Catenulispora sp. EB89: one gene and its partner. The protein of the gene in region 2 interacts with the protein of the main gene of each other region in a pairwise test. Links are inferred from orthologs where the notes say so. Each region holds a gene or a part of one and is shown on either strand. Other genes may lie near its edges.

The links.
Region 1: the proteins of ABH920_RS11140 (region 2) and ftsW interact in binary tests that used the Escherichia coli proteins (3 or more experiments, as listed by UniProt). The link is inferred for Catenulispora sp. EB89 from one-to-one orthologs.

What each region holds. Positions count from the first base shown.
Region 1 is NZ_JBGCCU010000015.1:189,337-205,099, forward strand. The notes cover bases 123-3,121. They hold ftsW (putative lipid II flippase FtsW), read right to left. Parts: upstream 2,260-3,121; coding sequence 985-2,259; downstream 123-984. Other genes in these bases: ABH920_RS29325 (DMT family transporter), read right to left, coding at 2,252-3,121. Outside these bases: more of ABH920_RS29325, read right to left, coding at 3,122-3,265; ABH920_RS29330 (AraC family transcriptional regulator), read left to right, coding at 3,343-4,404; ABH920_RS29335 (hypothetical protein), read left to right, coding at 4,488-5,135; murD (UDP-N-acetylmuramoyl-L-alanine--D-glutamate ligase), read right to left, coding at 5,169-6,665; ABH920_RS29345 (ADP-ribosylglycohydrolase family protein), read right to left, coding at 6,676-7,611; ABH920_RS29350 (TIGR03086 family metal-binding protein), read left to right, coding at 7,751-8,356; ABH920_RS29360 (L,D-transpeptidase), read left to right, coding at 9,056-9,739; ABH920_RS29365 (gamma-glutamyltransferase family protein), read right to left, coding at 9,798-11,585; ABH920_RS29370 (TetR/AcrR family transcriptional regulator), read right to left, coding at 11,655-12,269; ABH920_RS29375 (nuclear transport factor 2 family protein), read left to right, coding at 12,374-12,805; 23S ribosomal RNA methyltransferase Erm, read right to left, coding at 12,826-13,617; cobaltochelatase subunit CobN, read right to left, coding at 13,831-15,763.
Region 2 is NZ_JBGCCU010000004.1:321,584-337,248, forward strand. What follows is about bases 12,695-15,595. They hold ABH920_RS11140 (peptidoglycan D,D-transpeptidase FtsI family protein), read right to left. Parts: upstream 15,239-15,595; coding sequence 13,151-15,238; downstream 12,695-13,150. Other genes in these bases: ABH920_RS11135 (UDP-N-acetylmuramoyl-L-alanyl-D-glutamate--2,6-diaminopimelate ligase), read right to left, coding at 12,695-12,987; ABH920_RS11145 (hypothetical protein), read right to left, coding at 15,275-15,595. In the rest of the region: ctaD (cytochrome c oxidase subunit I), read right to left, coding at 1-1,191; coxB (cytochrome c oxidase subunit II), read right to left, coding at 1,188-2,135; ABH920_RS11100 (carbohydrate kinase family protein), read right to left, coding at 3,786-4,775; iron-sulfur cluster insertion protein ErpA, read right to left, coding at 4,935-5,300; quinolinate synthase NadA, read right to left, coding at 5,532-6,704; ABH920_RS11115 (glycerate kinase), read left to right, coding at 6,835-8,010; ABH920_RS11120 (hypothetical protein), read left to right, coding at 8,075-8,611; mraY (phospho-N-acetylmuramoyl-pentapeptide-transferase), read right to left, coding at 8,628-9,698; murF (UDP-N-acetylmuramoyl-tripeptide--D-alanyl-D-alanine ligase), read right to left, coding at 9,770-11,305; more of ABH920_RS11135, read right to left, coding at 11,338-12,694; more of ABH920_RS11145, read right to left, coding at 15,596-15,665. UniProt on the Escherichia coli protein: Essential cell division protein that catalyzes cross-linking of the peptidoglycan cell wall at the division septum. Required for localization of FtsN.

The DNA of each region.
Region 1 (15,763 bases), on a different replicon or contig from region 2:
CAGCAGCAGCGGCACCACGTTCGCCGCGAACCACTCCGGCGTCAGCGCGGAGTCGTCGATCAGCAGGCCGCCGCCGGCCTCGACCACCGGCGCCGCGTTCAGCCGCTGCTCGCCGTTGCCCACCGGCAGCGGCACGTACACCGACGGCAGTCCGACCGCCGCCAGCTCGCTGCACGTCATCATCCCGCTGCGGGTCATCGCCAGGTCGGCGGCCGCGTAGGCGAGGTCCATCCGGTCCACGTACGGCCGCGCGATGTAGGGCGGTCCCGCAGGGTCCTGCTGTATCGACACCGAGTTCTTGTCGCCGTAGGAGTGCAGGACCTGGATCCCGGCGTCGTGCAGTATCTTCACCGAGGCGACCATCGTGTCGTTCAGCCGCCGCGCGCCCTGCGAGCCGCCGGTGACCAGCAGCGTCGGGCGGTCGGGGTCCAAGCCGAAGGACCGGCGGGCCTCGGCGCGCACGGCTGCGCGGTCCAGGCCGGTGATGGCCGGGCGCAGCGGCATGCCGACGCAGGTGGCGCCGGGCATCGGGACCGCCGGGTTGCCGGTGAGCACGTGGTCGGTGAACTTCGCGCCGACGCGGTTGGCCAGGCCGGGGCGGATGTTGGCCTCGTGCACCACGATCGGCCGCTTGGCGCGGCGCGCGGCCAGGTACGCCGGGAGCGCGACGTAGCCGCCGAAGCCGATGACCACGTCCGCGTCGACGTCCATGATCACGTCCTGCGCGGCCTTGACCGTGCCGAGCAGCCGCGAGGGCAGGGTCAGCAGCGCCGCCGACGGCTTGCGCGGCAGCGGGACCGCCGGGATCAGCCGCAGCTCGTACCCGCGGGCCGGGATGAGCTTGGTGTCCAGGCCCTTCTCGGTGCCGAGCATCGTGATGCCGATCGAGGGGTCGGCGCGCCGCAGGGCGTCCGCGGTGTTCAGGGCGGGTTCGATATGCCCGGCGCTGCCGCCGCCGGCGATGACCACATGCACCCGGCCACCCTATCGGTCGGCGGGGGCCGAATCCGGACGCGGTGCGGTGACGGCCTGATCGCGCACGGTGCTCGGCGCCCCCTCGACCGTCGCCGGGTCCAACGGCTCCGGACGCCTTCGGGCGAAGGACATGAGCATCCCCACCGCCGTCAGCGAAGGCAACAGCGACGACCCGCCATAGGAGACGAAGGGCAACGGCACGCCCGCGATCGGCAGCACGCCGGTCACCGCCCCCAGATTGATCATCATCTGCGCGGCCAGCCACACCGTGACGGAGGCCGACACCAGCCGCACGAACGGATCCGTGGTGCGCAGCGCCAGCCGGATCCCGGCGTAGGCGAGCGTCAGGAACAGCGCGAGCACGGTCAGCGCACCGATCAGCCCCAGCTCCTCGCCGATGATCGCGAAGATCATGTCGGTCTGCACCTCCGGCAGCTGCCCCCAGCGCTGCTTGCTGGCGCCCAGCCCCTCCCCGAACCAGCCGCCGCTGGCCAGCGCCTGGAACGCGTGGATGGCCTGGTAGCCGGTGCCGCCGGGGTCGTTCTCGGGGCTGAGGAAGTTGGTGAAGCGCCGCACGCGCGAGGGCCGCATCAGGATGGCCAGCGCTGTCAGGCCGACGGCCGAGCACAGCAGGATCGAGAACAGCCGCCCCGGCGCCCCGGCCGTGAACAGCAGGCAGAACACGATCGCGACGATGATTATCGAGGTCCCCATGTCCCCGCCCATCATCACCAGGGCGATGATCAGCACGGCGCCCGGGACCAGCGGCACCAGCAGGTGGTCCCAGGTGGTGAGCAGCTTCTCCTTGCGCACCAGCAGGTCGGCGCCCCACAGCACGAGCGCGAGCTTGGCGAACTCACTGGGCTGGACCGTCAGCGGACCGATGATCAGCCAGTTCTTGTTGCCGTTGTGCGAGGAGCCGACGGCCAGCACCAGCAGCAGCAACAGCACGGTCCCGACGAGCGCCGGATACGCGAGCGCCCGGTAGGCGCGCGGCGGCAGCCGGGACGCCCCCCACATCAGCGCCAGGCCGAGCGAAGCCGACACCGCCTGGTTGCTGATGGAGGAGAGCATCGGCCGACCGTTGACCAGGTTGTTGACACTGGAGGCGGAGAACACCTCCAGCAGCCCGATACCGAGCAGCAGCAGAACGGCCCCGAGCAGCAGGTAGTACGACGTGAGTTCGAGGTCGAACAGGGATTTCAGGACCGCGCGACGGGCCCGCAGCGCGCGCACGGCGTTCTTCAACGGCGACGCCGGCGCGCCCGCGGCCTGTTCACTCATGGTCCTTAGGGTAGCCAGCGGGCGCCGGACGGGGTGTCAGCTTGAGGCGGGACGGGGTGTCAGCCTGAGGCCGGGGGTCCGGGCCCCGGGTCGGCCGCCGTCGCCGAAGGCTGATCCGTGCACGTCCGGCGAGCGCCGCGCCGACCAGCAGGACCACGGCGCCGGCGGCTTGCAGCGCCGTGAACGACTCGTCGAGGAGGAGCGTGGCGCAGGTCGTGTTCACCGCCGGGACGAGGAACATCATCAGCGAGGCGTTGGCCGGGCCGACCACGGCGACGCCCCGGTAGTACAGGACGTTGGCGACCGCCGTCGCGCCGATCGCCAGGTAGGCGACGTTGAGCCAGACCTCTGACGGCAGCGCGCCCCACTGCACCCGGCCCAGGTCCGGGGCGGCGACCAGGGCGAGCAGGACGGCGCCGGTGCAGGTCGCGTACGCCATCGCGGTCAGCGGCTCGATCCCGGCGAGCACCTTCGGCGCGGCGAGCGTGAACGCCGCCCAGGACACGGCGCTGAGGACGTACAGCAGGTCGCCCTCCAGGCGGTGCGACCCGCCGCCCGACCCGCCCGCGCTGTTCGCGCCGACCAGGTACACCGCCGCCCCGGCGAGCCCCAGCGCGAGGCCGGCCAGGCGCCGGGGCGAAGCCTTCTCGCGTCCGGTGACCAGCAGGAACGCGCTGGTCAGCACCGGGCTCATGACCGGGATCAGGATCCCGCCGTCCAACGACGGCGCGAGCGAGAGGCCCCAGAAGAAAAAGCCGTTGTAGGCGAAGACGCCCAGGACACCGGCCAGGCAGGCGCGGCCGGCGGCACGCATCCCGACGCGCAGGCTCCGGCCGGTCAGGGCCATCGCGATGAGCAGCGCGATCGCCCCGCCGCCGAAGCGCAGCGTGGCCGCGACCGTGTGCGGCACGTGGTTGACGACCGTTTCCGAACTGGAGAAAGCCCCGCCCCACAACATCATGGTCATCGTGAGGAGCAGGTACGGGTTCCGCTGCTGAGCTGACATGTGCCGAGCCTGGCGCGTGTCCCACTATTCGGTCTTGAACGCTCGTGCGGCCCGCTTCGGCCCAGCCCCGGGCCACAATGGAGAGCATGGGAGGCACGGCAGACACCCGAGGCTGGGCCGAGTACTGGCGCGACGACACGCGCGGCCTGGAAGCCATGCGTGCCCGGTTCCGCGACCACGTCTACGCGCCGCACTCGCACGACGCCTACTCCTTCGGCGTGACCGACGCCGGCGCCCAGCAGTTCCACTGCCGCGGAGCCCTGCACACCAGCGCCGCCGGCATGGTCATGGCGCTGAACCCGGACGATCCGCACGACGGCCGCGCCGCCGCCGACCTGGGCTACCACTACCGGATCGTGCACGTGTCGCCGCAGATCGTGCGCGCGGTGCTGGCCGATGCGGCGGGTGCCGCGGACGCCACGGACTTCGCCCGGCGGGCCGAGCTCGGTCTGGCGGTCGGCGGTGCCGCTCGGACTGGTCGATCCGATCGGTCCGGGCTCGCCGATCCTTTCGCCGCCGACGCCATGGACTTCGCCGGTCAAGCCGATCTCCGCCTAGCACCCGGCGCCGCTCAGACCGCTCGATCCGGCCAGTCCGCGCTCGCCGATCCCTTCGCCGCCGCCGCTCCCCTACCCCTGTTCACCACCCCGGTCCTCGGCGACCGCCGCCTGGCCGACGCCATCGCCGGACTCCACGCCGCCCTGGCCGCCGACGCCAGCCCGCTGGCCCGCGACGAGCGCCTGCGGGCCGTGATCCTCGGCGCGCACCTGCGCGGCGCGACCCGGCCGCCGCGCATCAGGACCCTGGCCGACGGTGCGCAGCGTATGGCGGCGCGTCGGGCGCGGGATCTGATGCGCGAGGCGTACCCCGAGACGCTGTCGGTGGAGCTGCTCGCCGAGGCGGCGGGGTGCAGCAGGTTCGCGCTCTACCGAGCCTTCGCCGCCGAGTTCGGGATGTCGCCGAGCGACTACGAGCGGCAGCTGCGCCTGCGCCACGCCCGCGCGCTGCTGGCCGCCGGCAGCGCCCCGGCCGACGTCGCGGCGGCCACCGGCTTCGCCGACCAGGCGCACCTGGCGCGCTGGTTCAAACGGGCGTACGGGATCACGCCGGGAGTGTTCGTGCGCGGCGGACACGCGTGAGGTGCCGTCAGAGGGCTGTCACCTAAGCGGATACCGAATCAGAGGGCTACCGTCGAACTTACGAGCGGAATACTTTGCTCCCCATGAGCTACGAGATCCCGCCCGAAGCACACCGCCTGCACGCCGAAGGCCGCTCCGCGGGTTCCCGCGGCGACTACGACCTGGCCCTGACGCTGCTCGGCCGGGCGGCGGCGCTCGCGCCGGACTGGCCGTACCCGCCGTACGACGCGGCGTTCACGCACCTGATGCGCGGCGACACGCGCGCGGCGCAGAACCTCTACGAGCGGGTGGCGTCGCTGTCCCCGAGCGGCTTCTTCACCTGCCGCACCACCCTGGACATGCTGCGGCGGGAGCACGCCGGGCAGCTGAACCCGGGGTTCTCCAGGGCGTTCGTGCAGCTGGAGTGGCTGGAGAACCGCGAGGAGAAGAAGCGGATCCTGCGCGGGATCACGCAGCGCTTCCCCGGCTTCCCGCCGGCGTGGAAGGAGCTGTCGCTGCTGCTGGAGGATCCGCAGGACCGGCTGATCGCGATGGACAACGGGATGGCCGGGGATCCGGACCCGGAGACCAGGACCACGCTGCTGCTGAACAAGGCGGGCCTGTTCGCCTCGCTCGGGGACGTCATCGCCGCCGAGGCGCTGTACGCGGTGATCGCCGACGATCCGGACGTGACGCCGACCGGGGCGGCTTTCGCCAGGGCCTTCCGGGACCGGAGGATGCCGGGGCTGTAGCGGCCAAGACCGAACAGCTTCACGTCGCCTGCCTCAGGCGCCGTCTTCTCCCGCAGCCTGCGCCTTCTCCGCGCGCACCGCCTCCGCGAACACGTCGCCGCGCTGCCCGTACGACGTGAACATGTCCATCGAAGCGCAGGCCGGAGCCAGCAGCACCGTGTCCCCCGACACCGCCATCGCGCGCGCGGCCGTCACCGCCTGCGCCATCACCTCGGCCGCGCCGTCCGGCCCCGGCCCGCCGAGGTCCACCACCGGCACGTCAGGGGCCCGGCGGCGCAGCGCCTCGGCGACCAGGTGGCGTTCGGCGCCGAACAGGATCGCGCCGCGCAGGCGCTTGGCGTGCCGCTCGACGAGGTCGTCGAAGTCCGCGCCCTTGGCCAGGCCGCCGGCCAGCCAGACCACGTGGTCGTAGGCGCCGATCGAAGCGGAGGCGGCGTGCGGGTTGGTGGCCTTGGAGTCGTCGACGAAGTCCACGCCGTCGATGCGCGCCACCCAGGCGATGCGGTGCGGCTCGGGGCGGAACTCGCGCAGGCCGTCGCGGACCGCCGTCGGCTCCACGCCGTAGGCGCGCACCAGCGCAGCGGCGGCCAGGGCGTTCGCGATGTTGTGCGGGGCCTGCGGCTCGACGTCGTAGATGGTGCCGAGCTCCGCGGCGCTGTTCCGGCGGTCGTCGACGAAGGCCCGGTCGGCCAGGATCCCGTCGACCACGCCGAGCATAGACAGGCCCGGCGCGCCGAGCGTGAACCCGATCGCGCGGCAGCCCTCGACGACCTCGGCCTCCTCCACCAACCGCACGGTCTCCAGGTCGGCGGCGTTGTAGACGGCCGCGACCTGGCAGTTCTCGTAGGCGCGGCCCTTGGCGGCGACGTAGTCGGCGTAGGAGCCGTGCCAGTCGATGTGGTCCGGCGCGATGTTGAGGACGACCGAGGCCAGCGGGCTGAGCGTCGAGCTCCAGTAGAGCTGGTAGCTCGACAGCTCGATGACCAGCACCTCGAACGGCTCCCCGGCCTCCCCGCCGGCCTGCCCCCGCAGCACCGCGTCGAGCACCGGGTACCCGATGTTCCCGCACGCCACGACACCCTTACCGGCCTGCTTGAGCATCGACTCGGCCATCCGCACCGTGGTGCTCTTGCCGTTGGTCCCGGTCACGACCAGCCACGGCGCGTAGCTCCCGTCCGGCAACGGCGCCCGCAGCCGCCACGCCAGCTCGGCGTCGCCCCAGATCGGCACCCCGGCCTCGCGCGCGGCCGCCACGATCGGCGCCGACGGCGGCATCCCGGGACTCACCACCAGCAGCTCGGTCCCGGCTGGCAACGTCTCGTCATCGCCGAGGCGCAGCGTCGCCCCCTGCTCCGCGGCCTGCGCGGCCCGAGCGGTGGTGGCCTCGTCGTCATACCGATCGACCAACGTCACCCGCGCCCCGCGCGCCAGCAAAGCCGCCGAGGCCGACAACCCGACGACCCTCGCCCCCACGACCGTGACGGCGGCGCCGTCGAACTGCACAGGACCGGAGGCGGCGAACTGGTTCATGCGGCCAAGCCTATTGGGTGGCGGCCCCCACCAGCCGCTCGGCCATGACGACCAGGTCCGGATACCGCAGGACCCGGTCTCCCCAGCCGGGGACGGGGACGTGGAGCGCTTCGGTCCAGCGCGCCGGGATGGCGTCGAAGCCGTGGACGGCGCCGGCCAGACCGCCGGTCACGGCCGCCACAGTGTCCGTATCGCCGCCGAGGTCCACGGCCGCACGAACGGCGGCCTCGTAGTCTGGCGTAGTCCGCACGGCCCAGACCGCCGAGGCCAGGCACGGCCAGACCGCGCCGTTGAACTCCGTGGCCATGCTCGGATGCCAGTCCGGCGCCAGGATCGCGGCGTACCGCTCGCGATGATCCGGGTGGATCAGCTCGACGACCTCGGGCAGCGCGGCGATCGGGTCCTCTCCCGCGAGCGCGAGGCGCACCAGCTCGTGGAAGACCGCAGTACCCTCCCACGCCGCGCGGTCGCCGTGGGTCAGGGCCGCGATGCGCCGCGCCGCGTCCATCGTCGCCTCGCGACCGGCCGCCGCGAAGTACACCGCCGACGTGGAGGCCCGCATCAGCGAGCCGTTGCCCGCCGCGTGTCCGGTGATCCAGAAGTGCAGGCCGGCCGCGCTGTCCCAGGGATCGCCGCTGGTCAGGACGGACTCGGTCTGCGTCCCGATGTCCTTGGGATCGGAGGCGGCCCAGCGCCGGAACCGCTCGAAGATGTCGGCCGGGTCCAGGCCCCCGCGCTCCAGCAGCGAGTCCGCGACCAGCACCGCCATCTGGGTGTCGTCGGTCGCCTCGCCGGGATCCCAGCCGCCACCGCCGCCCATCTCAGAGGTCGTCGATCCCGGCGCCGGGTACTTCGCCGAGAACGCCCCAGCCGGACCGAACTCGAACGGCGCCCCCAGCGCGTCGCCGACCGCCGAACCGACGACGGCTCCGATCGCGCGCGCCACCCGCGCCGTCCGTATCGCTTGTGCCGCCTGTGCCGCCTGCCGCACCTCATCCGTCACCCTCCGCATCCTAAACGCCTGTTCACACCCCCTTCGCCAACCCCGGTGGACCAGCGGACCAACACCGGCGGATCATCGACACATGACCGATATCAGAGACCTGAACGCGCGAGCGGTGCGCGACAGCATGGACATCGTCAGGCAGGTGCAGGTCACGGACCTGGGGCGGGAGACTCCGTGTGCGGGCTGGACGCTCGCGGATCTGCTGGGCCACATGACCGTGCAGCACCACGGCTTCGCGGCGGCGGCGCGGGGTGACGGCGCCGACATGAAGCACTGGGAGTTCGCGCCGGCCGGGGCCGACGCCGTGCAGCAGTACCTCGCCGCGTCGGAGGAGGTGCTGGCGGCGTTCGCCGAGCTCGGCGAGGAGTTGGACACCGTGGTCGACCTGCCCGAGTTCTCGATCAGGCCGCCGCGCTTCCCGGCGCGGGTGGCGATCGGCTTCCACTTCATCGACTACGTCGTGCACGCCTGGGACGTCGCAGTCACCCTTGGGCTGCCGTTCGAGCTGCGGCCGGAGATGGACGAGGCGGCGGTGCGGATCACGCTGGCGGTGCCGAACGGCGACAACCGGACCGCCGACGGCGCGGCGTTCGTCCCGGCGCTGGAGATTCCTGAGGGCGCCTCCGCGCTCGACCAGGTGCTGCTGCATCTCGGCCGCACGCCCGGCTGGCGCGCCGCGTCCTGAAAAAGGCGATGCAACCCCGGTTCCGCCGCCGGCGTCGTGGTGGGGTGACGAGCCAGTCACGGCCACGGTGAGGGGAACCGGTGGGAGCGGAGCAGGATTTCGACGAGTTCTATCTCGGCACGGTACGCAGGGTCACGGCGCAGATCGTCGCGCTGCTCGGGGACGCCTCCTCGGAGGCCGAGGACGCCGTCCAGGAGGCCTACGCCCGGGCCTGGCAGCGCTGGGACACCGTGTCGAAGACGGACGACCCGGCCGCCTGGGTCCGGGTCGTCGCCTATCGCATCAAGGTGTCGGCGTGGCGCTCGGCGGTCCGGCGGGTCGCCGCGCACCGGCGGCACGGACCGCCCGGCGACGTCCCCGAGCACAGCCCCGACTCCGTGGTGCTGGTCGCCGCGCTCCGGCGGATCCCGGAGAAGCAGCGGCGGGCGATCGTGCTGTTCCACATCGCCGGGCTGACCGTCGAGCAGGTCGCCGCCGAGGTCGGTGCCCCGACCGGGACGGTCAAGGCACGGCTTTCGCGGGGACGCGCCGCGCTGGCGACGCTGCTGGCCGACCCGGCTGCCGACGGCCGGGCGGCCCGGCCGCTGACCGCGGTGCTCGACCAACGACACATCGACCAGCGGCTCGACCAGCACCTCGACCCGCACCTCGACCAGCGGCTCGCCAAGGCACTCGACAAGGAAAGCGAGAGGTCCAGCCATGCCTGAGAACTTCGACGTGCCCGGCACCTTCGACGAGCGCCTGACCGCCGGCGCCGCACGCCTGGAACAGGAAGCCGCGGTCCGGTCCCCGGCCGGCGTGCGGGCCCGGGGCGACCAGCGGCGCCGACGCCACACCACGACACTGGCCGTGGCACCGGTGCTGGTCCTGGCGATCGCCGGCGCCGCCGGACTGACGTTGCGTCCGTCCGGCGGGTCGCGGCACGACGTGTCGGGTTCACCGCCCGCGTCCAGCAGCGTCCGGACATCGACAAGCGGCGCGACGCCAAGCACGTCGGCCGAGGCGCCGCCAACTGCCACCGTCGATCTGGGTCAGCACTCAATGACCATCCGCGACGCGCAGGGCAAGGTCATCAAGACCCTGCCGATCACGGCCGGCATTCCGGCGTACCCGACCAAGACCGGGACCTTCACCGTCGTCGGCAAGAAGCAGTCAAAGCCACTTACCTCGGTAGACGGGGACTACAACATCTCCGTCTCCTACTACATCGACTTCGGTCCGCAAGCACCAGCCATCTTCGCCGCGCCCTGGCAGCAACCCAATGTCGGCAAGACGAATGCCACGCACGGTGACATCGAGCTCTTCATCGGCGACGCGGTCTGGCTCTACGACCACCTGGCCGTCGGAGACACGATCCAGATCGAGTCCGGCATGGCGCCCTAGGCCGTCATCCCGGCCAAACCGCCGCCATGCCGCCATAGCCGCCATCACCGCCTCGCCGCTACCGTCCCACCGCGTACCCCTGCATCCCCCGAGGATTGGCCGCCCCCCGCACCAACCCGCGCTCCGGATCCCGCCCGACCACGCACATCCGCCCGAGCGCCCACTCCCCCGCCACCACGACGTCGTGCCCCCGGCGCCGCAGCCCGTCCAGGACCGCGGCGCCGAGCCGCGCCTCGGCCACCATCCGCCCCGGGTACGCCGGCCGCGGGTAGAACGACTCCGGGAAGTGCGAGGTGTGGAACGTCGGCGTGTCGATCGCCGCCTGCAGGTCCATCCCGCCGAGCACATGGTTCAGCACGAACAGCAGCTGCCACTGGTCCTGCTGGTCCCCGCCGGGCGAGCCGAACGCCAGCACCGACTCCTCCCCGCGCAGCGCCAGCGTCGGCGACAGCGTGGTCCGGGGCCGCAGCCCGGGTGTCAGGGTGCTGGCAAGCCCGTCCTGCAGCCACGTCATCTGCATCCGCGTCCCCAAGCAGAACCCGAGCGCGGGAATCACCGGGGACGAGTGCAGCCACCCGCCGCTCGGCATCGCCGCGACCATGTTCCCCCACCGGTCGACGACGTCCACGTGAACCGTGTCCCCGCGCGCCTCGCCACGCCCCGCACCCGACGCGACCGGCTCCCCGGTCGACGCGTCGACGGGTATCGGCAGCTCAGGACGGATCGGCAGCACCGGCACGCGCCCCTGCGGCGACCCCGGACGCAGCTCCAGCGACGCCACCTCACCGATCAGCGCGCGACGTTCGGCGTTGTACGCCGGCGAGAGCAACGCCTCCAGCGGCGTGTCGAAGCCGTCGCCGTACCAGGCCTCACGATCGGCGAAGGCGAGCTTGGCACCCTCCACCACCCGATGGATGAAGTCCACCGACCCCGGCTCGCCGAGCTCCTGCCCCTGAAGCAACGCCAACTGCTGCAACAGAACCGGCCCCTGACCCCAGGAGCCGGTCTTGCAGAACGTATAGCCGCCGAAGTCGTAACGGACCGGCTCTTCATAAGAAGGCTGCCATGCCGCCATATCAGCACCCGTAATAACACCGGCATGATCGGACCCCGAGGAATCCCGCCAAGCGGTGCGCGCGAAAGCATCGATCGCCTCAGCGACGAACCCCTGGTTCCACGCGTCCAACGCGGCGTCGATCCGCGCCTCGCGGGTCGCTCCCGACGCCCCGGACGCGTCGGCCAAACGCTGGTACGTGGCAGCCAGCGCCGGGTTCCGGAACACCGAACCCGCAGCCGGAACCCCGCCGCCAGAAAGGTAAACGTCGGCGGACGGCGTCCAGTGTTCCCGGAACATCGGCTCGATATCCGCAATGCACTGCGATATCGCCGGCGTGACCGGATACCCGTCGCGCGCATAGCCGATCGCGTACCCGAGCACGTCGGCGAGCTCCATCGTCCCGTGGTCGCGCAGCAGCGTCAGCCACGCCGGCACCGCCCCCGGAACCGCCGCCGCCAGCAACCCCGAGCCTGGCACGAGCGCCAGACCAAGGTCGCGAAAGTGCTCCACAGTCGCCCCGGCCGGCGCCACGCCCTGCCCGCACAACACGGTCGGCCGCTTGTCGTCCCCGCGCGCGAACACCACCGGAAGGTCGCCGCCGGCGCCGTTCTGATGCGGTTCCACGACGTGCAGCACGAACCCCGCGGCCACCGCGGCGTCGAACGCGTTCCCGCCGCGCTCCAGCAACGCCATGCCCGCCGACGAGGCGAGCCAGTGCGTGCTCGACACCATGCCGAACGTGCCGCTCAGCTCCGGACGTGTGGTGAATGCCTGGTCAGTAGTCATCATCGCACCCTCCTGCCAGCCATTACCCTAGGCGCCGGACCGGCGGCGGCCAAGGCTCACCGGGCCATCGGCTCAGCTGTCGGGACGCGGCCGCAACCCGTCGGCCACCAACCCCGCCACGCGCGGCACATCGTCCGACGACGCGGCTCGCGCGGCGGCGATCGCGCCGATCACCAGCGCGTGCAGGTCCTCGACGCTCACATCGGAACGGACCGCGCCGGCTTCCTGAGCCCGCCGCAGCAGATCGGCCAGCGCCCCTTTCAGCGCACCGGCGATGTCGCCGACCGCGGCACGGATGTCCACGCCGTGGCTCATCAACGCCTCGGCGAGGTCCATCTTGTCCTGGGCGTCGACGGTCATGGTGACGAAGAAGCCGTAGAACGCCAGCCCCGGATCCGGCGCCGCCAGCGCGCTGCGCACCTCGGCCAGCATCGTCTCCATCCGTGCGATGAGCACGGCCGCCAGCAGCTCCTCCTTCGTCGGGAAGTGCCGGTAGACCGTGCCCGCGCCGACGCCGGCGCGGCGCGCGATCTCGTCCAGCGGCACCGCCGGCCCTTCGGCGGCGAACGCCTCGGCCGCCGCCGCCAGAACGCGCGCGCGGTTGCGGCGCGCGTCGGCGCGCAGCGGGCGTTCGGCGGTCGACTGCGCGGCGCCGCCGGTCACATCGGCATCAACGGACCCGTTCACAGCGCCAGCGTAACCCCCCTCGACAACCGGGGCGGACGCCCCGTATCGTTCCGGACAGCGAAACGGGGCGCTCGCCCCACTTGGCATCCGTCGAGGAGATCCGCATGTCCGAGCACGTCCGCACCACCCGCGAAACCGTCGAACTGATGCTGCGCACCGTCATCGAGGGCAGCCGCGACGACCTCGCCGACCTCTACGCCGAGGACGTCGTGGTCACGAACCCGTTCGCCCCGCGGGAGTTCCAGGAGTCGCGCGGCAACGCCGCGCTGCGCGCCCGGATGACCGGCTTCGCGCAGTACCTGCACTACAGCGAGGTCAAGAACGTCACCATCCACGAAACTGCCGACCCGCAGGTCGCGGTCGTGGAGTTCACCGTCGTCGGCACACTGGCCCCCACCGGGGAGGGCTTCGAGCTGCCCTCGATCAACGTGATCCAGGTCGTCGACGGCCTGATCGCCGAGTCCCGCGACCACAGCGACGGCCTGCGCACGGCCAAGCTGCTGGAGTCGCTCAAGGCCGCTGGTGCGGTGAGCTGACGCGGTGAGCTGACGGCGGTTCAGTCCCGCACCAGCTCCCACAACCGGGCCCAGTCCTCGGCCGCCAGGTCCTTGGGCAGGGCCCGGGCCGGGATCCGGCTCCACCGGACCCACTCCCGCAGCTCCGCGCGCCGCACCCGCCCGGTGCGGCCGATCATGTCCTCCAGCCCGCGCCCCGGCGCCTGGAAGACCTGCTTCACAAAGGCCTGATACCCCTGGCGGCCGTCGACCAGCGGCACGGCCCGCCGGTGCATCAGCAGCAGCCCGGCGTCCACCGACGGCACCGGCCGGAACGCGGAAGCCGGGATCCGCCGCACCAGGCGGAAGTCGTACCACGGCCACCACGCGGCGGTGAGCATGCTCGCCCCGCCGACCCCGGCCCGGCGCCGTGCCACCTCCCACTGCACGATCAGCACCGCGCTGCTCCATCCGCGCTCGGACAGCAGCTTCCTGATGATCGCCGTCGTGAGGTGGAACGGCACGTTGCCGACGATCATGTGCGGCGCGGCCGGGAAGCGGTGGCGCAGGACGTCGGCCTGCCTGACGTCCACGCTGTCCACGCCGTCGTCGCCGAAGTGCCGCTGGAGCCGCCGCACCCGCCGCGGATCGATCTCCAGCGCCGTGACCGGCCGGTTCAGCCGCGACAACGGTCCGGTGAGGGCGCCGTCGCCGGCCCCGAGCTCGATGATCGGGCCCCGCGTCTCGTCCCGGACCAGCCGTTGGATGGCGGCGATCAGCGCGGGATCGGCCAGGAAGTTCTGGCCGAGTTCGTGGCGTCCACCAAGGAATTCAGAAGTCTTCTGGTACTGCATGTGCTGCTCCGCGGCTCGCTCGCGATCGAAGCCGGGCAGCACTGAGCGGCCGCACCGGCAGGGACTCGGATGCGGCGGGAATCGCAGATCAGGGGATCGCTACCCGCCGTCAGAGGCGGATGCGAATGAACAGCGCGTTGCAACACATGGTCACGGAGCCTAGCAAGCACCCCGCCGGATCTTCCTGTCATTTATCCGGCGGGGAAGGTGGCGTCACTCCCCTTCGAGCTCGCCTTCCAGCTCCAGGAACACCTGGCGCAGCCCGTCCAGCGTCTGCTCCTCCGGCTCGGCCCACAGCCCGCGCTCGGCGGCCTCCAACAGCCGTTCGGAGATCCCGCGCAGCGCCCACGGGTTCGAGCGCTCCATGAACGCGCGGTTCGTCTCGTCGAAGACGTAGGTCTGCGCCAACTGCTCGTACATCCAGTCGTCCACGACCCCGGCGGTGGCGTCGTAGCCGAACAGGTAGTCGACCGTCGCGGCCAGTTCGAAGGCGCCCTTGTAGCCGTGCCGCTGCATCGCCGCCACCCACCGCGGGTTCACCACGCGGGCCCGGAACACCCGGTGCGTCTCCTCGGCCAGCGTCCGGGTCCGGACGGCCTCCGGCACCGCCGAGTCGCCGACGTACGCCGCCGGCGAGGTGCCGGTCAGCGAACGCACCATCGCCACCATGCCGCCGTGGTACTGGAAGTAGTCGTCGGAGTCGACGATGTCGTGCTCGCGGTTGTCCTGGTTCTTCGCCGCGACCTGGATGCGCCGGAAGGAGTTCTCCATGTCGCCGCGCGCCTCGCGGCCGTCCAGGCCCCGGCCGTAGGCGTAGCCGCCCCAGACCGCGTAGACCTCGGCGAGGTCGGCGTCGGTGCGCCAGTCGCGGGCGTCGATCAGCGGCAGCAGGCCGGCCCCGTACGCCCCGGGCTTGGAGCCGAACACGCGCGTGGTGGCGCGGCGGCGGTCGCCGTGCGCGGCGGTGTCGGCGTCGGCGTGCGCCCGGACGTAGTTGTCCGCGGCGGTTTCGTCGAGCTCTGCGACAGCCTGGACGGCGTCATCAATGAGCGCGATGACGTGCGGGAAGGCGTCACGGAAGAATCCTGAGATACGAACCGTGACATCGATGCGCGGCCGGCCCAGCTCGGCGACCGGCACCACTTCGAAGCCGGTGACCCGGCGCGAGGCCTCGTCCCACACCGGACGGCAGCCGAGCAGGTGCAGGATCTCGGCGATGTCGTCGCCCTGGGTCCGCATCGCCGAGGTGCCCCAGACGGTCAGGCCGACCGAGCGCGGGTACTCGCCGGTGTCGGCGAGGTGGCGCGCGATCAGCGACTCAGCGAGGGCCACGCCGACGTCCCAGGCGTTGCGCGAGGGGATGGCCTTCGGGTCGACGGAGTAGAAGTTGCGGCCGGTCGGCAGAACACTGACAAGCCCCCGAGTCGGGGCGCCGGAGGGGCCGGCCGCGATGTAGCGGCCGTCGAGGGCGCGCATTACGTTGGCGATCTCGTCGGTGGTGCGGGCCAGGCGCGGGACGAGTTCGGTGGCGGCGAAGCGCAGGACGGCCGCGATCTCCGATGCCTCCGATGCCGGCTCTTCTTCCGCTGCCGGCGCTACTGCCGACCCCGCCGCGCGGGCCTGCGCCGCAGCGCCGAGCACCGCATCGCAGACCCCTGGCACCGCCGCCGGATCCCAGCCCTGTGCGGCCAGCGCGTCCACCAGCCGCCGGGCCAGTTTCTCCAGCAGGTCCACGGCATCGGACGCGGACCGGGCCGGCGCCCCGTCGTCGCCGGCCAGTTCCGCCAGCAGCTCCGGCACCTTCACCGCCGCCCCCGGCTCGGCGAGCAGCACCTGCTCGTCGAGCCCGACGTACGCCGCCAACGCCTGCCGCAACCCGGTGACCGCGCCGTTCACCCCGCCGAAGACCTGCTTGGCGCGCAGGATCGCCAGCACGTCGGCGACCAGCTCCTCGCCCTCCGGTGCGCGCCCGAGGATGTGCAGCCCGTCGCGGATCTGCACGTCCTTGATCTCGCACAGGTACCCGTCCAGGTGCAGCACGAAGTCGTCGAAGTCGCCGTCGTCGGGCTGCCGGTCGACGTCCCCGTGCAGGATCGCGGCCAGGTCGTGGTGCAGCTGCGCGGCGCGGATCAGGGTCCAGATCTGC
Region 2 (15,665 bases):
CAGCACGTAGTGGAAGTGCGCGACCACGAAGTACGAGTCCTGCACGTGGAAGTCGATCGGCGGGGAGGCCAGCAGCACGCCGGTCAGACCGCCGAACAGGAACGTCACCAGGAAGCCGACCGACCACAGCATCGGCGTGTCGAAGCTCAGCGAGCCGCGCCACATGGTGCCGATCCAGTCGAAGAACTTGATGCCGGTGGGCACCGCGATCAGGTACGACATGAAGGCGAAGAACGGCAGCATCACCGCGCCGGTGGTGAACATGTGGTGCGCCCACACCGTCACCGACAGGCCGGCGATCGACATGGTCGCCATCACCAGCGTGTTGTAGCCGAAGATCGGCTTGCGGCTGAAGACCGGGATGATCTCGGAGATGATGCCGAAGAACGGCAGCGCGACGATGTACACCTCTGGGTGTCCGAAGAACCAGAAGAGGTGTTGCCACAACAGCGCTCCGCCGTTGTCCGCCTCGAAGATCTGCGCACCCAGGCGGCGGTCGGCCTCCAGCGCGAACAGCGCGGCGGCCAGGACCGGGAACGCCATCAGGACCAGCACCGCGGTCAGCAGGATGTTCCAGGTGAAGATCGGCATGCGGAACATCGTCATGCCGGGCGCGCGCATGCAGATGATCGTGGTGATGAAGTTGACGCCACCGAGGATGGTGCCGAAGCCGGACAGCGCCAGACCCATGATCCACATGTCCGCGCCGATGCCCGGGGAGTGGATCGCGTCGGTCAGCGGCGCGTAGGCGAACCAGCCGAAGTCCGCCGCGCCCTGCGGGGTGAGGAAGCCGCCGACCGCGATCAGCGAGCCGAACAGGAACAGCCAGTAGGCGAACATGTTCAGCCGCGGGAAGGCCACGTCCGGGGCGCCGATCTGCAGCGGCACGATGACGTTCGCGAACCCGATGAACAGCGGGGTGGCGAACATCAGCAGCATGATCGTGCCGTGCATGGTGAACGCCTGGTTGAACTGCTCCGTGGTCAGGAACTGCAGACCCGGCCGGGCGAGCTCGGCGCGCATCAGCAGGGCCAGCAGGCCGCCGATGCCGAAGAAGCAGAACGACGTGATGAGGTACATGTACCCGATCACCTTGTGGTCGGTGGACGTCAGCCACTTGACCACGATGTTGCCGGGCTCACGGCGCTCGTACGGCGCGCTCACTGCGCGCGGTTCACTGATGGCCGTCACTTTTCTTTCCCTGTGGAGTCGTTGCCGATGCCGGTCAGCGGGCCGACGCGCAGCGGGACGCCGTTGGAGTTGTAGCCCACGGGCATCTGACCGGTCTGGCCCTTGCCGGTCACCGGGTCGATCTTGTTGGCCAGGTCCTGCAGGTGCTGCTGGTACTCGGCCGCGGAGACGACCTTGACCTTGAACAGCATCCGGGAGTGGTCGACACCGCACAGCTCGGCGCAGCGGCCGATGAACTCGCCCTCCTTGTTCGGGGTGAGCTCGAACTCGTTGATGCGGCCCGGGACCACGTCCAGCTTGAACAGGAAGTTCGGGACCCAGAAGGAGTGGATGACGTCGGTGGAGGTCAGCGTGAAGCGCACCCGCTCGTTCACCGGCAGCCACAGCACCGGCAGGTCCGCGGGGGTGCCGGCGTCGTAGACGGCCAGCTGCCCCGGGGTCGCCTGACCGGAGACGGCGTCGTAGTTGTAGTTCCAGGACCAGGACCACTGCCGGCCCACGACGTTCACCTTCACGTCGGGGTTCTTGTGCAGCGCGAGGAGCTTGGACTCGTCCTTGGCCGTGAAGAAGAACAGCACCGCGATCATGATGAACGGCACGACCGTGAAGAGCACTTCGATCGGGACGTTGTAGCGGGTCTGTGCGGGGATCTCGATACCGGTGCGCTTGCGGCGGTAGAAGACGCAGCACCAAATGATCAGGCCCCAAACCAGGGCACCGACGGCGAGCGCGGCGATCCACGAGCCCTGCCACAGGTGCAGGATGATCGGCGCTTCCTTGGTGGCGGGCGCGGGAACCCCGAGCCGCTTTGCTTCGTCTACATTGCAGCCGGTGGCGGTCATGGCGACCAGCCCGGCCACGGCAAGAACGCCGAGCTTCGCGCGCCGCGATCGCCGCGCCGGTGAGGTGCGCTGCGGCGACGGGTCGGAGCCGTGTGGACTCAAGGTTGCCTTCCCGAGGTTCAAGCCTTGGCGGCAGGCACGCGGCGGACCGCCGGGATCGCACCCGGTGTGCCCGCACGTCACGGCCCTGCCAGGGGCGGTGTCTTCTCTCTCGCGGCCAAACCCTACTCCAGCCCCAATTGCCTCTTGCGCGGAGGTCCCGGTTAACGCGTGTGGCGGGGTGCGACGGTCACACTTCCGGCCGAACTGACGGGCGTTGATCTGATGAGCGCACCGGCGGCGACGGTCCCGACGACGCGGAGTGCCGGGGGGTGCGCGCGGTTGTGCGACCGGAGCGTGCGGCCGGAGCGTGCGGCCGAGTACGGGCCCGGCCCGGGCCCAGCGCGGGACCGGTGCGCGGCCGGTGCGCGGCCGGACAAGTACCGCGGGTGACGGCGCAGGGTCCGTATCGTCAAGGGTGTGACTCATTTCGACGCCGCCTCCGCCGAGCCCCCGCACCCGGCCGCCCGCGCCGCGCTGCTGGCGGCCCTGGACGAGGGCTGGGCCGACCCGGCCCGGCTCTACCGGGCCGGGCGGCAAGCGCGGATGCTGCTGGACCGGTCCCGGGCGGCGGTGGCCGAGGTCCTGGGCTGCCGGGCCCGGGAGGTGCTGTTCACTCCTTCGGGGACGGCCGCGATCCATTACGGCGTCGCCGGCGTGCTGGCCGGCCGGCGGCGGGTCGGGAACCGGCTCGTGGTGTCAGCGGTCGAGCACTCCGCGGTGCTGCACGCGGCGGAGCTGCACGAGGCCGAGTCGAACGCGGGCGGGCCGACCAGCGCCGAGCCGACCAGCACCGGGCCGCACGACACCGTGGCGACGGTCGGCGTGGACCGGCTCGGCCGGGTGGACGCCGAGGCCTTCGCGCGCGAGCTGCGGGTGCCGGGAACGGCCCTGGCGTGCCTGCAGGCGGCCAACCACGAGGTCGGCACGGTCCAGCCGCTGGCGCCGGTGTTCGCCGCCGCGGTCGAGGCCGCGGTGCCGTTGCTCGTGGACGCCGCTCAGGTGGTCGGCCGGATGCCGGTGCCGCGCGAGTGGTCGGTGCTGTGTGCTTCGTCTCACAAATGGGGAGGGCCGACCGGGGTCGGGATCCTCGCCGTCCGCAAGGGAACGCGGTTCGCGCCGGCGTGGGCCGTCGACGAACACGAAGACGGCCTGGTGCCCGGCGCGGTGAACCTGCCGGGGATCGTCGCGGCGGCCGCCGCCCTGGTGGCCCGGGAGCAGGAGCGGGAGGCCGAGGCGGTCCGGCTGCGGGCGCTGACCGACCGGCTGCGCGCCGCACTGCCGGCGGTCGCAGACGACATCGAGGTGTTCGGCGACCCGGACGACCGGCTGCCGAACCTCGTCGCGTTCTCCTGCCCGGCGGTCAACGCCGAGGCGCTGGTGCTGGACCTGGACGAGGCCGGGTTCGAGGTGTCGTCGGGGTCGGCGTGCACCTCGGACACCGTCACGCCGAGCCACGTGCTGGTCGCCATGGGCGCCGCGGACCGCGGCAACGTGCGGGTGTCGCTGCCGTTCGGCACGGCCGAGGAAGACGTGGAGCGCTTCCTGGCCGTGCTGCCGCGGGTGTTGGAGAAGCTGCGCTGAGGGCGGCTTCTCCGTCGGCTTGCTTAACTCTGATGGCCTAGCAGGTTCAGCTCATTCGGCCCAGCGGCCTCAGGCCGCCAGGTACCGCACGACCTCGCTGGCGGCGGCGCTGCCGTACGCCACCGAGAACCGCTCCAGGAACCGGCCGCGGCTCAGGTCGTACTCCTGCGTGCCGATCGTCTCGATCACCAGCGTCGCCAGCATGCAGCCGACCTGCGCCGCCAGCTCCTCGCCGGCGCCCCAGGACAGGCCGGCGATGAAGCCGGCGCGGAAGGCGTCGCCGACCCCGGTCGGGTCCGACTTCGCCTCCTCCTTCGGGGTGGCGATCTCCAGCACCTGGACGCCGCCGTCCTCGGTCCGCCGGGTGATCCGCACGCCGTTCGCGCCGAGCGTGACCACCCGGGCCCCGACTCGGCGCAGGATCTCGTCGGCGTCCCAGCCGGTCTTCTGCTCGATCAGCGCGGCCTCGTACTCGTTGGTGAACAGGTACCGCGCGCCGTCGACCAGCTGCTTGATGTCCTCGGCACCCATGCGGGCCAACTGCTGCGAGGGGTCGGCGGCGAACGGGATGCCGCGCTCGCGGCACTCCTGGGTGTGCCGCAGCATCGCCTCGGGGTCGTCGGCGCCGATCAGCACCAGGTCCAGCCCGCCGACCCGCTCGGCGATCGGCCCGATCTCGATCAGCCGCGCCTCGGCCATGGCGCCGGTGTAGAAGGACGCGATCTGGTTGTGGTCGGCGTCGGTGGTGCACACGAAGCGCGCGGTGTGCAGCAGCTCGCTGATCCGCACCGACTCGCAGTCCACGTTGTTCCGCTCCAGCCACGAGCGGTACTCGCCGAAGTCCTCGCCGGCGCTGCCGACCAGGATCGGGCGCATGCCCAGCTTGCCCATGCCGAAGCAGATGTTCGGCGCCACGCCGCCGCGGCGGATCTCCAGGGAGTCGACCAGGAACGACAGCGAAACGGTGTGGAGCTGCTCGGCGACCAGCTGCTCGGAGAAGCGGCCGGGGAAGCTCATCAGGTGGTCTGTCGCGATGGAACCGGCGACGGCAACACGCACGGGAGGACTCGATTCTTCTCGGGTATGACGTAGGCGCGACGTCCTGCGGGCACGGCAAATGGGTGGACCCGCGCACGGGCCCACCCACCGTATTAGCCTCCGCCCCGGCCTTCACACACCTTCACAGATGCCGTGCGCGGCCGAGCGGGTCGTTTCCGTCTAGCTGAAGCTGTCGCCACAGGCACACGACGAACCCGCGTTCGGGTTGTCGATCGTGAAGCCCTGCTTCTCGATGGTGTCCACGAAGTCGACCTTCGCACCGGTCAGGTACGGCGCCGACATGCGGTCGGTGACGACGTTCACCCCGTCGAACGTGGCGACGACGTCGCCGTCGAGGGAGCGGTCATCGAAGTAGAGCTGGTAGCGCAGACCCGAGCAGCCACCGGGCTGCACGGCGACGCGCAGCGACAGGTCGTCGCGGCCTTCCTGCTCCAGCAGCGACTTCACCTTGGACGCCGCTTCGGCGCTCAGGATGATGCCCGCCGCGACAGTCGCCTCCGACGAGGTCTCCGTCTGCACGGTCATATGCGTACTCCTTCATCTGGACACCGGCGCCCCGTGGAGCGCGCCTGCACAACAAGGGGGAACCACGCGCCGCCGGAAGCTATTCCGTCTCCATCGTCGCACAGGTCTGGAAGGTGCGGGCGGGGCTGTGCGGGGGGTCATACCCCGCGCGGGGGTCATTTCACGAGTCGCCGAGCTCGCCGAGCACCACGCGCGCCCGGCACGCCCACACCGCCCGGCCTCGCATCGCTCCTACGGCAGCGCCAGCATCTGCTCCAGCGCGACCCGCGCGAAGTGCGCCGTGTCCGCGTCCACCTCGATCACGTTCGGCACCCGGCCGTCGGCCAGCGCCTCCAGCGTCCACACCAGGTGCGGCAGGTCGATGCGGTTCATGGTCGAGCAGTAGCAGACGCTCTTGTCCAGGAACGCGATCTGCTTGTCCGGATGCGCCGCGGCGACCCGCTTCACCAGGTTCAGCTCCGTGCCGATGGCCCAGGCGCTGCCCGGCTCGGCCTCGTCGAGCAGCGCGATGATGCGCTCGGTCGAGCCGACGTAGTCCGCCTTCTCCACGACCTCGTGGCGGCATTCCGGGTGCACCAGCACGTTCACGCCCGGGATCCGCTCGCGGACCTCGTCCACGCACTCCGGGGTGAACCGGCCGTGCACCGAGCAGTGCCCGCGCCAGAGGATCATCTTCGCGCCGCGGAGCTGGTCGTCGGTGAGGCCGCCGTCGGGGCGGTGCGGGTTGTAGACCACGCAGTCGTCGAGCGAGAAGCCCATGTCGCGGACCGCGGTGTTGCGCCCGAGGTGCTGGTCGGGCAGGAACAGGACCTGCGAACCCTTGGCGAAGGCCCACTCCAGGGCCCGCTGGGCGTTCGAGGACGTGCAGATCGTCCCGCCGTGCCGGCCGGTGAACGCCTTGATGTCCGCCGAGGAGTTCATGTACGAGACCGGGACCACGCTCTCGGCGAGCCCCAGGTCCTCCAGGCGCTCCCAGCAGCGCTCCACCTGCTCGGCGGTGGCCATGTCGGCCATCGAGCAGCCGGCGGCCAGGTCCGGCAGGATCACCTGCTGCGCGTCGCTGGTCAGGATGTCCGCGGACTCGGCCATGAAGTGCACGCCGCAGAAGACGATGTACTCCGCCTCCGGCCGGGCCGCCGCCTGCTGCGCCAGCTTGAAGCTGTCGCCGGTGACGTCCGCGAACTGGATGACCTCGTCGCGCTGGTAGTGGTGGCCCAGGACGAACAGCCGGTCGCCCAGCTTCGCCTTCGCCGCCGCGGCGCGGGCGACCAGGTCGGGGTCGGAGGCCGGGGGCAGGTCGCCCGGGCATTCGACGCCGCGCTCGCTGCGCGGGTCGGCGCTGCGGCCCAGGAGGAGCAGGCTGACCGGTGTGGGAGTCGGCTCCTGGAAGGTGGTGGTGCTCATCCCGTTACCCCTTTTCGTCTATCTGACGTTAAGAGATCATACCCTGGTGTCAGTGTGACGAGAAGCCGGGTCGGGCCGGCGTGGTGGACGTCACAACGCCGCCCGGCAGAAAACGATTACCATCCGGAGCGTGCACATCGTCATCGCCATGGACAAGTTCGCCGGCACGCTCAGCGCGCCGGAGGCCGTGCAGGCCGTCGCCGCCGGATGGCTGCGGACGTCGCCGGACGACACCGTGACCGGCGTCCCGATGTCGGACGGCGGCCCGGGCTTCCTGGACTCGCTGGCCGACGCCTTCGAGGGGCGGCGGCGCTTCGGCGAGCAGCTGGCCACGGTCACCGGCCCGCTGGGCACCGAGGTCACCGGGCGGTACCTGATCGAGCTGGCCGGCGGCCCCGCCGGCGAGGCCGACGCCGCCGGGCACCCCACCGCCTACATCGAGGTCGCCGAGGCCTGCGGACTGCACCTGGTGCCGGCCGAGCAGCGCGACGCCAAGGCGGCGACCACGTACGGCGTCGGCGAACTCATCGCGGCGGCCCTGGACGACGGCGCCAAGCGCCTGGTCATCGGCCTCGGCGGCACGTGCACCACGGACGGCGGCGCGGGCCTGCTGGCCGCGCTCGGCGCCGAGCCGGCCGAGGTACTGCGGGCCGGCGGCGGGGCGCTGAAGAGCCTGCACTCGCTGGACCTGACCGAGCCCCGGCGGCGCCTGGCAGGCGTCGAGATCGTCATCGCCAGCGACGTGGACAACCCGCTGCTCGGCCTGCGCGGCGCGGCGGCGGTCTTCGGACCGCAGAAGGGCGCCACCGACGACGACGTCCAGCGCCTCGACGCCGCCCTCACGCACTTCGCCCACCTCGCCGGCGCCATCGGCCAGGAGCCCGGAGCGCTCCGCCGCACCCTCGACGCCCCCGGCGCCGGCGCGGGCGGCGGCCTCGGCTACGGCCTGATGCTGCTCGGCGGCCGGCGCGTACCGGGCATCGGCACGGTCATCGCCGAAACCGGCCTGGCCGAGCTGATCGCCGAGGCGGACCTGGTCATCACCGGCGAAGGCCGCTTCGACCACAGCTCGCTCGGCGGCAAGGTCCCCACCGGCGTCGCGGAGGCGGCCCTGGAATCCGGCAGGCCCTGCCTGGTCCTCGCCGGACTCGTGGAGGTCGGCAAGCGCGAGCTGGCGGCCGCCGGCTTCGCCGCCGCGTACGAGGTCGCCGAGCAGGCCGGCTCGGCGCAGGAGGCGATGGCGCACGCCGAGTTCCACCTGGCGGCGCTGGCCGAGCGGGTCGCGAAGAGCTGGGCGCACGCGTAGCTCGGGGGAGAGCCGTGGCTGGGAACCGGCGGCCGGCGCCTGGCGTCCCAGAGCTATGAGACTCATGCTTCTGGCAGCCCTCGGCGCGGCCGCGGTAGCGGCGACGGCCGGGGCGGTCGAAGGTTGGCGGCACTCCCCCGATTTCCCGAACGGGGTCAGCGGCTATTGGGGCATGGTCGCCACCCGCATGCCGACCGGATCTCCGGTCTACGTCAAGCCGGACTGCTCTGACCCGCACGACTCCGACCCGCACAAGGCAGGCGGCCCGATCCCGCAGGGCTTCGTCCCCGTGCGAGTGATCGAATGCCGTGACAGTGCCGACGAACCGGGGACCGTGACCCAGCACGAGACCCGGGACCCGAAGGCGGTGCGGGCGTTGCTGACCGCCTATCGCACGACGCACGTCCGCGAATACATCAGCTCGGAGATGTTCTGCGCGGCCTATGCCGACAGCGATCCGGCCATCGTCTTCGTGGACGTGCACGGAGTCGCGATCGCGCCCGCGGCCCCGCGCGACACCTGCGACCACGTCGTCACCGCCGTCCGCACCGCCGTCGAGAACGGGCAGTGGACCGTCACCAGCTTCGTGACGGCCCACTGAGCGCGAACGCCGATCCCTACTTGACCGTGATCCATCCGGCGTAGAAGGCACCGAGCCCGAGCCCCACGAACAGCCCGCAGATGATCCAGAACCGCACCACCACCGTCACCTCGGCCCAGCCGACGAGCTCGAAGTGGTGGTGCAGCGGGGCCATCTTGAACACCCGTTTGCCGCCGCTGATCTTGAAGTAGCCCACCTGGATCACCACCGACAGCGTGATGATCACGAACAGGCCGCCGAGCAGCGCCAGCAGCAGCTCGGTCTGCGAGCAGATCGCCAGGCCCGCGAGTGCGCCGCCGAGGGCCAGGGAGCCGGTGTCGCCCATGTAGATCTTCGCTGGGGACGTGTTCCACCACAGGAAGCCGAAGCAGGCGCCCATCACCGCCGCCGCGACGATCGCCAGGTCGAGCGGATCTCGGACCGGGTAGCAGCCCTGGACGCCGGTGCCGAGGGTGGCGCACGACTCGCCGTGCTGCCAGACGCCGATCAGCACGTAGGACGCGAACACCATCACGCACGAGCCCGTGGCCAGGCCGTCCAGGCCGTCGGTCAGGTTCACGCCGTTGGAGGTGCCGGCGATGAGCAGGCCGGCCCAGATCACGAACAGGACCGCGCCGAGGTCGATCGCCGAGATGTTCCGGACGAACGACAGGTGCGTGTCGCCCGGCGTGAAGCCCAGCGCGTTCGGGAAGTGCAGGGCCATCACCGCGAAGGCGATCGCCACGATCCACTGCCCGATCATCTTCGCCTTGGCGCGCAGGCCCAGCGAGCGCTGCCGGAACACCTTCAGGAAGTCGTCGGTGAACCCGACCACGCCCATGCCGACCATCAGGAACAGCACCAGCATCCCGGAGGCGGTGGGCATGCGCATGGTCGCCAGCTTGGTGAAGCCGTAGCCGAGCACCGTGGCCAGCACGATCACCACGCCGCCCATGGTCGGCGTGCCGCGCTTGGCCTGGTGCGTGGTCGGGCCGTCCTCGCGGATCGGCTGGCCGAAGCCGTAGCGGGCCAGGGTCTTGATCGCCATCGGGGTGCCGATCAGCGAGAAGAACAGCGCGATCCCCGCCGCGTACAGGACTCCGCGCATCTGCAGGCCGCTCTCCGAGCCGGCGTGCGGCACCACCGCGCCCACCCCGGCGTGGACCGCCGCGAACGTGCTCACCGGACGCCACCTCCCGCACCGCTCGTCTGCGGCGGAGCGCCTTCCCCGACACCCGGGGCCGCACCCGGGGCCGCGCCCGAGCCCGAGCCCACGCCCTCCAACAGCGCCGCGGCCACCCACTCCAGCCCGATCGCCCGCGAAGCCTTCACCAGCACCACGTCGCCCGGCCGCACTCCGGCCCGCACGAAGGCCAGCGCGGCCTCGGCGTCCGGCACCGCGACCGACTCCCCGTCGTAGGACCCTTCCATCGACGCGCCGCTGTGGATCGCGGCGGCGCCCGGGCCGACCGCGACGGTCTGCGCGATGTTCAGCCGCACCGCCAGGCGCCCGACGGCGTCGTGCTCGACCGCGGAGTCCGCGCCGAGCTCGGCCATCGTGCCCAGCACCGCCCAGGAGCGCGCGCCGGGGCGCGAGCGGGCCATCGTGGCCAGCGTCTTCAGCGCCGCGCGCATCGACTCCGGGTTGGCGTTGTAGGCGTCGTTGACGACGGTCACGCCGTCCGGCGACTCGCCGATCGCCATCCGCCACTTGCTGTCCGGCTCGGCGGCGGAGAGCACCTCGGCCACCTTCGCGCCGGGCAGGCCCAGCTCCAGCGCGGTCGCGGCGGCGGCCAGGGCGTTGGACACCTGGTGCTCGCCGACCAGCCGCAAGGCGACCGGGTACCGGTGCGGTCCCTCGCCGTCGCGGTACAGCAGTGTGAAGCTCGCGCGGCCGTCCGGGCCGACCCGGACGTCCTCGGCGCGCACGTCGGCGTCCGGCGCCTCGCCGAACAGCACCACGCGGCCCTTGGTGCGCCCGGCCATGCCGCGCACCCGGGGGTCGTCGGCGTTGAGGATCGCCACGCCGTCCCGGTCGGGGTTGCAGTTCCCGGCCTCCGGCACGGCCGCGGGCAGCTCGCCCTTGGCCTCGGCGATGGCCTCGACGCTGCCGAACTCGCCGAGGTGCGCGCTGCCGACGTTCAGCACCACGCCGATCCGGGGCGGCGCGATCGTCGTCAGGTGCCTGATGTGCCCGATGCCGCGCGCACCCATCTCGGCGACCAGGTACCGGGTGTCGGCGTCGGTGCGCAGCACCGTGATCGGGAATCCGAGCTCGTTGTTGAAGCTGCCCTTCGGCGCCACCGTCGGGCCCAGTTCGGCGGCCAGCCGGCCGATCAGGTCCTTGGTGGTGGTCTTGCCGGCCGAGCCGGTCACACCGATGACCGTGGTCCGGGGCAGTTCCGCCAGGTGCGCGGTGGCCAGCGCGGACAGCGCCCGCAGCAGGTCGCCGTCCGGGACGGTGACGGTCGGGACGCTCCCCCGGCCCTCCCACGGCTTGCGGTAGGCGTCGTCCGGGGCGGCCAGGACGGCGACGGCGCCGCCGGCCACGGCGGCCGGGACGAAGGCGTGCCCGTCGGCGCTCTCGCCGGGGAACGCGACGAACAGCGCTCCGGGGGCGGCGTCCCGCGAGTCGAACACGACGGGCCCGGTGACGGCGAGCTCCGAGAGCTCCTCCTGTGTGGCGCCGGGGGGACCGCTGAGGGTCCCGCCCACGGTCTGCGCGATCCAACCGAGATTATGGGGGCTCACTGCTCGCTGTGGCCCTTCTCTGCTTTGGCCCCAGCCGCGATGGCCCCAGCCGACGCCTCCAAAGCGGCGCGCAGCACCACCCGGTCGTCGAACGGCTTCTTCACTCCTGCGATCTCCTGCCCCTGCTCATGTCCTTTGCCGGCGACGATCAGCACGTCGCCGGGGCCGCTGGCGGCCACCGCCGAGGCGATCGCCTCGGCCCGGTCGGCCACCACGCGGTAATTCTGGTCGGCACCGGCCAGTTCGGCGTCGGCGCCGGCGGTGACGGCCGCGAGAATGTCCGCTGAACTTTCCGTACGCGGGTTGTCATCGGTGAACACGGCCTCGTCGGCGAGCCGCACGGCGGCGGCGCCCATCAGCGGCCGTTTGCTCTTGTCGCGGTCCCCGCCGCAGCCCACCACCACGCGCAGCCGGCCGTGGCCGCGCTCGGCGACCGGGCGCAGCGCGCGCAGCGCCGTCTCGACGGCGTCGGGGGTGTGGGCGTAGTCGACGACCGCCAGGAACTCCTGGCCCGGCACCTGGACCCGCTCCATGCGGCCCGGGACGCCGTGGACATCGCCGACCCCGGCGATGGCGGTCTCCAGCTCGATCCCGCTCACCGCCAGCAGCACGATCGCGGCCAGCGCGTTGGCGACGTTGAAGTCCCCGGGCAGGCCCGCGCGGGCCTGGTGCCGGCCGCCGTCCGGGCCCACGACGGTGAACGTCGAGGCGTCGGCACCGAGCTCGATGGCCTCGGCGGTCCAGTTGGCGGCTTCGCCCTTGATAGAGAAGGTGTGCACCTCGACGCCGTTAGCCCGGCAGCGTTCGACGATCCTGCGGCCGTGCTCGTCGTCGACGTCGACGACGGCGCGCTCGGTGTACCCCGGGGTGAACAGCTTCGCCTTGGCCTCGAAGTAGTCCTCGAAGTCGGCGTGGAAGTCCAGGTGGTCCTGGGTCAGGTTGAGGAACGCGGCCGCCTTGAACCTGATCCCGGCGGTGCGGCCGTAAGTCAGCGCGTGGCTGGAGACCTCCATCGCGACCGCGTCGACGCCCTTCTCCACGGCGGTCGCCAGGATCGCCTGCAGATCCGGGGACTCCGGGGTGGTGCGCACGGAGGGCACCACCTCGTCGCCGATCAGGATCTGCACGGTCCCGATCACGCCGGTCCTCAGGCCGGCCCGGCGCAGACCGCCGTCGATCAGGTAGCTGGTGGTGGTCTTGCCGTTGGTGCCGGTGACGCCGTACATCGCCAGGTGCGTGGCCGGTTCGCCGTACACGTACGCCGAGAGCCGGCCCGCCAGGGCGCGGACGTCCTCGGCCACCAGGACCGGGACCGCCAGGCCGTCGAGCATCGCGGCGCCGGCCGCGTCGGTCACGACCGCGACCGCTCCGGCGTCCACCGCGCCGGGCGCGAACTCGGCGCCGTGCCGCGCCGCGCCGGGCCAGGCGATGTACAGGTCGCCGGGCCGGATCGCCTGCGAGTCGTGCGAGATCCCGGTGACCGCCGCTTCCAGGAACTCCATGGCCGCGTCCGCGGGGACGACGGCGGCGCCGACGTACTCCGCACAGGCGCGGACGCTGTGCTGCGGGATGTTCTGCGGGCGCGGCGTGGAGGTCATGGGATCCCGATACGTCGTCGGATCGGCGGGGACGGTCACTTGGGGCACGAGCGGAAGGCTACCGGTTCGCGGAGCGCGGTCGTGCGTTCAGCTCCTCGCCGATATTCGCGTCCCGTCCCGCGTTCGGGCCGAACCGGCTGGTGAGGCCTGACGAACGCGGGAGAGACGGCCTCTTGCGTCAATGGGTTAACAATCAGCTCCGGGTGCCCGGTCAGTTACCGGATCCGTAGGTGGTGGGCAGGTTGGCCGGCGGTGTGCCGGTCGGCGCGATCCCGCGGCTCTGCAACCCGAACGACATGACCTGCGTGAACACCGGCGCGGCGATCTCGGCACCGAAGTGCGCGCCGACCGGGGCCTGCAGCGAGACCGCGACGACGATCTGCGGCTTGTCGGTCGGGGCGAAACCGATGAACGACGCGGTGTAGCCGTTGTAGCGGCCCAGCTTCTCGTCGTAGCGGTTCGCGGTTCCGGTCTTGCCGGCGACCCGGTAGCCGGGGATCTGGGCCGTGGTGCCGGTACCGCGCTGGGAGGTGGTGACCGCCTCCAGCATGTCGGCGACCTTCGTCGCGGTCGCGGCGCTGACCACCGGCGTCTGCTGCGGCGCGGCGGCCGGGGTGTACTTGCCGGAGGAGTCGGTCCAGCCCTGGATCAGGCTCGGGGCGATGCGGACGCCGCCGTTGGCGATGGTCTGGTAGACCGAGGCGTCCTGGACCGCGGTGGCGGCCAGGCCCTGGCCGTACAGCACGGTGTAGCGCTCGGTGTCGTTCCACTTCTCCGGCGGGTCCAGCAGGCCGGCGCTCTCGCCGGGGAAGCCGATGCCGGTCTTCTGGCCGAAGCCGAACAGCCGCTGGTACTTGGCGATGGTCTGGTCGCGGTCCACGCCGTGCGGCTGGAACAGGTCGGCGACCTCGATGGTGCCGATGTTGGAGGAGGCGGCCAGGACCCCGGTCATGGTCAGGCTCCAGGGGCCGTGCGAGACGTCGTCGTTGAAGATGTAGCGCCCGACGCGCTGCGGCGAGGTGAAGGGCGGCAGCTGGGTGTCGGGCTCGGCCACGCCGGTCTGGATGGCCGCGGACATGGTGATGACCTTGGCCACCGAGCCGGGTTCGAAGGGCTCGGTGAAGGCGCGGTTGCCCAGGTTCGGGCCGTCCGCGGTGGTGATGTGGCGCGGGTCGAAGGTCGGGTAGTTCGACAGCGCGAGGATCTGGCCGGTCTTCACGTCCTCGACCACGACGGTGCCGGAGACCGAGCCGGTCTGCTGCACCTCCTTGGACAGCGCCTGGTCGGCGGCCCACTGGATGTCCGGGTCGATGGTGGTCTTGACGCTCTCGCCGTCCACCGCCGGCTTCAGGTTCACGCCGGTGGTCGGGATCTCCACACCGGAGGCGGCCTGGTAGGACTCCTGGCCGTCCTTGCCGGCCAGCTTGTCGTTGAGCATCTGCTCGATCCCGGCCTTGCCGACGCCGTCGGAGTCGGTGAAGCCGATGAGGTTCGCCGCGAGCGTGCCGCCGGGATAGGTGCGCCGGTCGTCGCGGGAGTTGGTGTAGACCCCGACGGTGCTGTTCGGGTTGCTGGTGTTGGACACGGCCAGCTGCCGGATCTTCGCGCAGGTCGCCGGCGAGGCCTTGTGCGCCAGCACGACGTAGCGGGTGTCCGTCTTGGTCAGCGCGGCCTGCAGGTCCGCGACGCTGGGCGCACCGCCCTGCGCGTACTCCGGCGCGGCCGAGAACAGGCCGGCGAGTTTCGCGGCGAGCTCGTCGACGTCCTCGTGATAGCGGGCCACCAGGGTCGGGTCGGCGGTGACGTCGTACGCCTCGACGGAGACGGCGAGCGGCGTGCCGTCGGCAGCCAGTATCGCGCCCCGGCTGGCATGCAGCGTGGCGGTGGCCTCGCGGCCCTTCTCGGCGGCCGCGGCATACCCGCCGGCGTCGACGGCCTGGAGCTGGAAGAGCCGGCCGGCGAACAAGGAGAAGGCGAAGAGCAGGCCGAACATCGTGACCCGCAGGCGGCGGCGCGGCGAGCCCATGCGCAGCGTCGGGGTGCGCGGGCCGGGGGGACGCGGCGGGCGCGGGCGGGAGGGGGCGCTGCCTGTGCCCGCGCCGGCCGGACGGCGGGGGGCGAGCTGACGGACGGCGGTTTTGCGAGGACGGGCCGGTGCGCTCTGCGCGTCGCGGTCAGGGCTCTGACGCGGCGGGCGGGCGGGGCGCGGCGGCTGGTGCGCGTCGCGGTCGCCGGCCGGGCGGCGGGGGCGGCCGGCGCTGCGCGGGCGCGGGTCTTCGGGGCGGTCTCGGTCACTCATGGTTGCTCCCCGTTGCTGCTCGGGAGGTGGTGGAAGTCATCGGCCGGCCCCGGTCGGAGTGGGGGTCGGCGTGGTGGGGAGGTGCGGTGCAGCCGCGCCGGGCTTGGCCTGGGGCGCGACCGGAGCGACCGGCGCGGTCGAGCTGGGCGTCGGCGTGGTCTGCGTCGGCACCGGAGTCGGGGTCGGGGTCGGGGTCGGGGTCGTGAGCGGGTTCGCGACCGGGGCGTGCGGTGCAGCCGCGCCGGGCTTGGCCTGAGGCGCGACCGGAGCGGTCGGGCTGGGCGTCGGTGTGGTCGGGGCCGGCGTGGTCGGCAGTACCGCGGCGCCGGGGACCGCACCGTTCGCGGTCGGCGCGGGGGTCGAGGGCTTCGGCGCGGGCGTCGGCGAGCCGAGCACCGAACCGTTCGGAGCCAGGAACGCCGGGTTC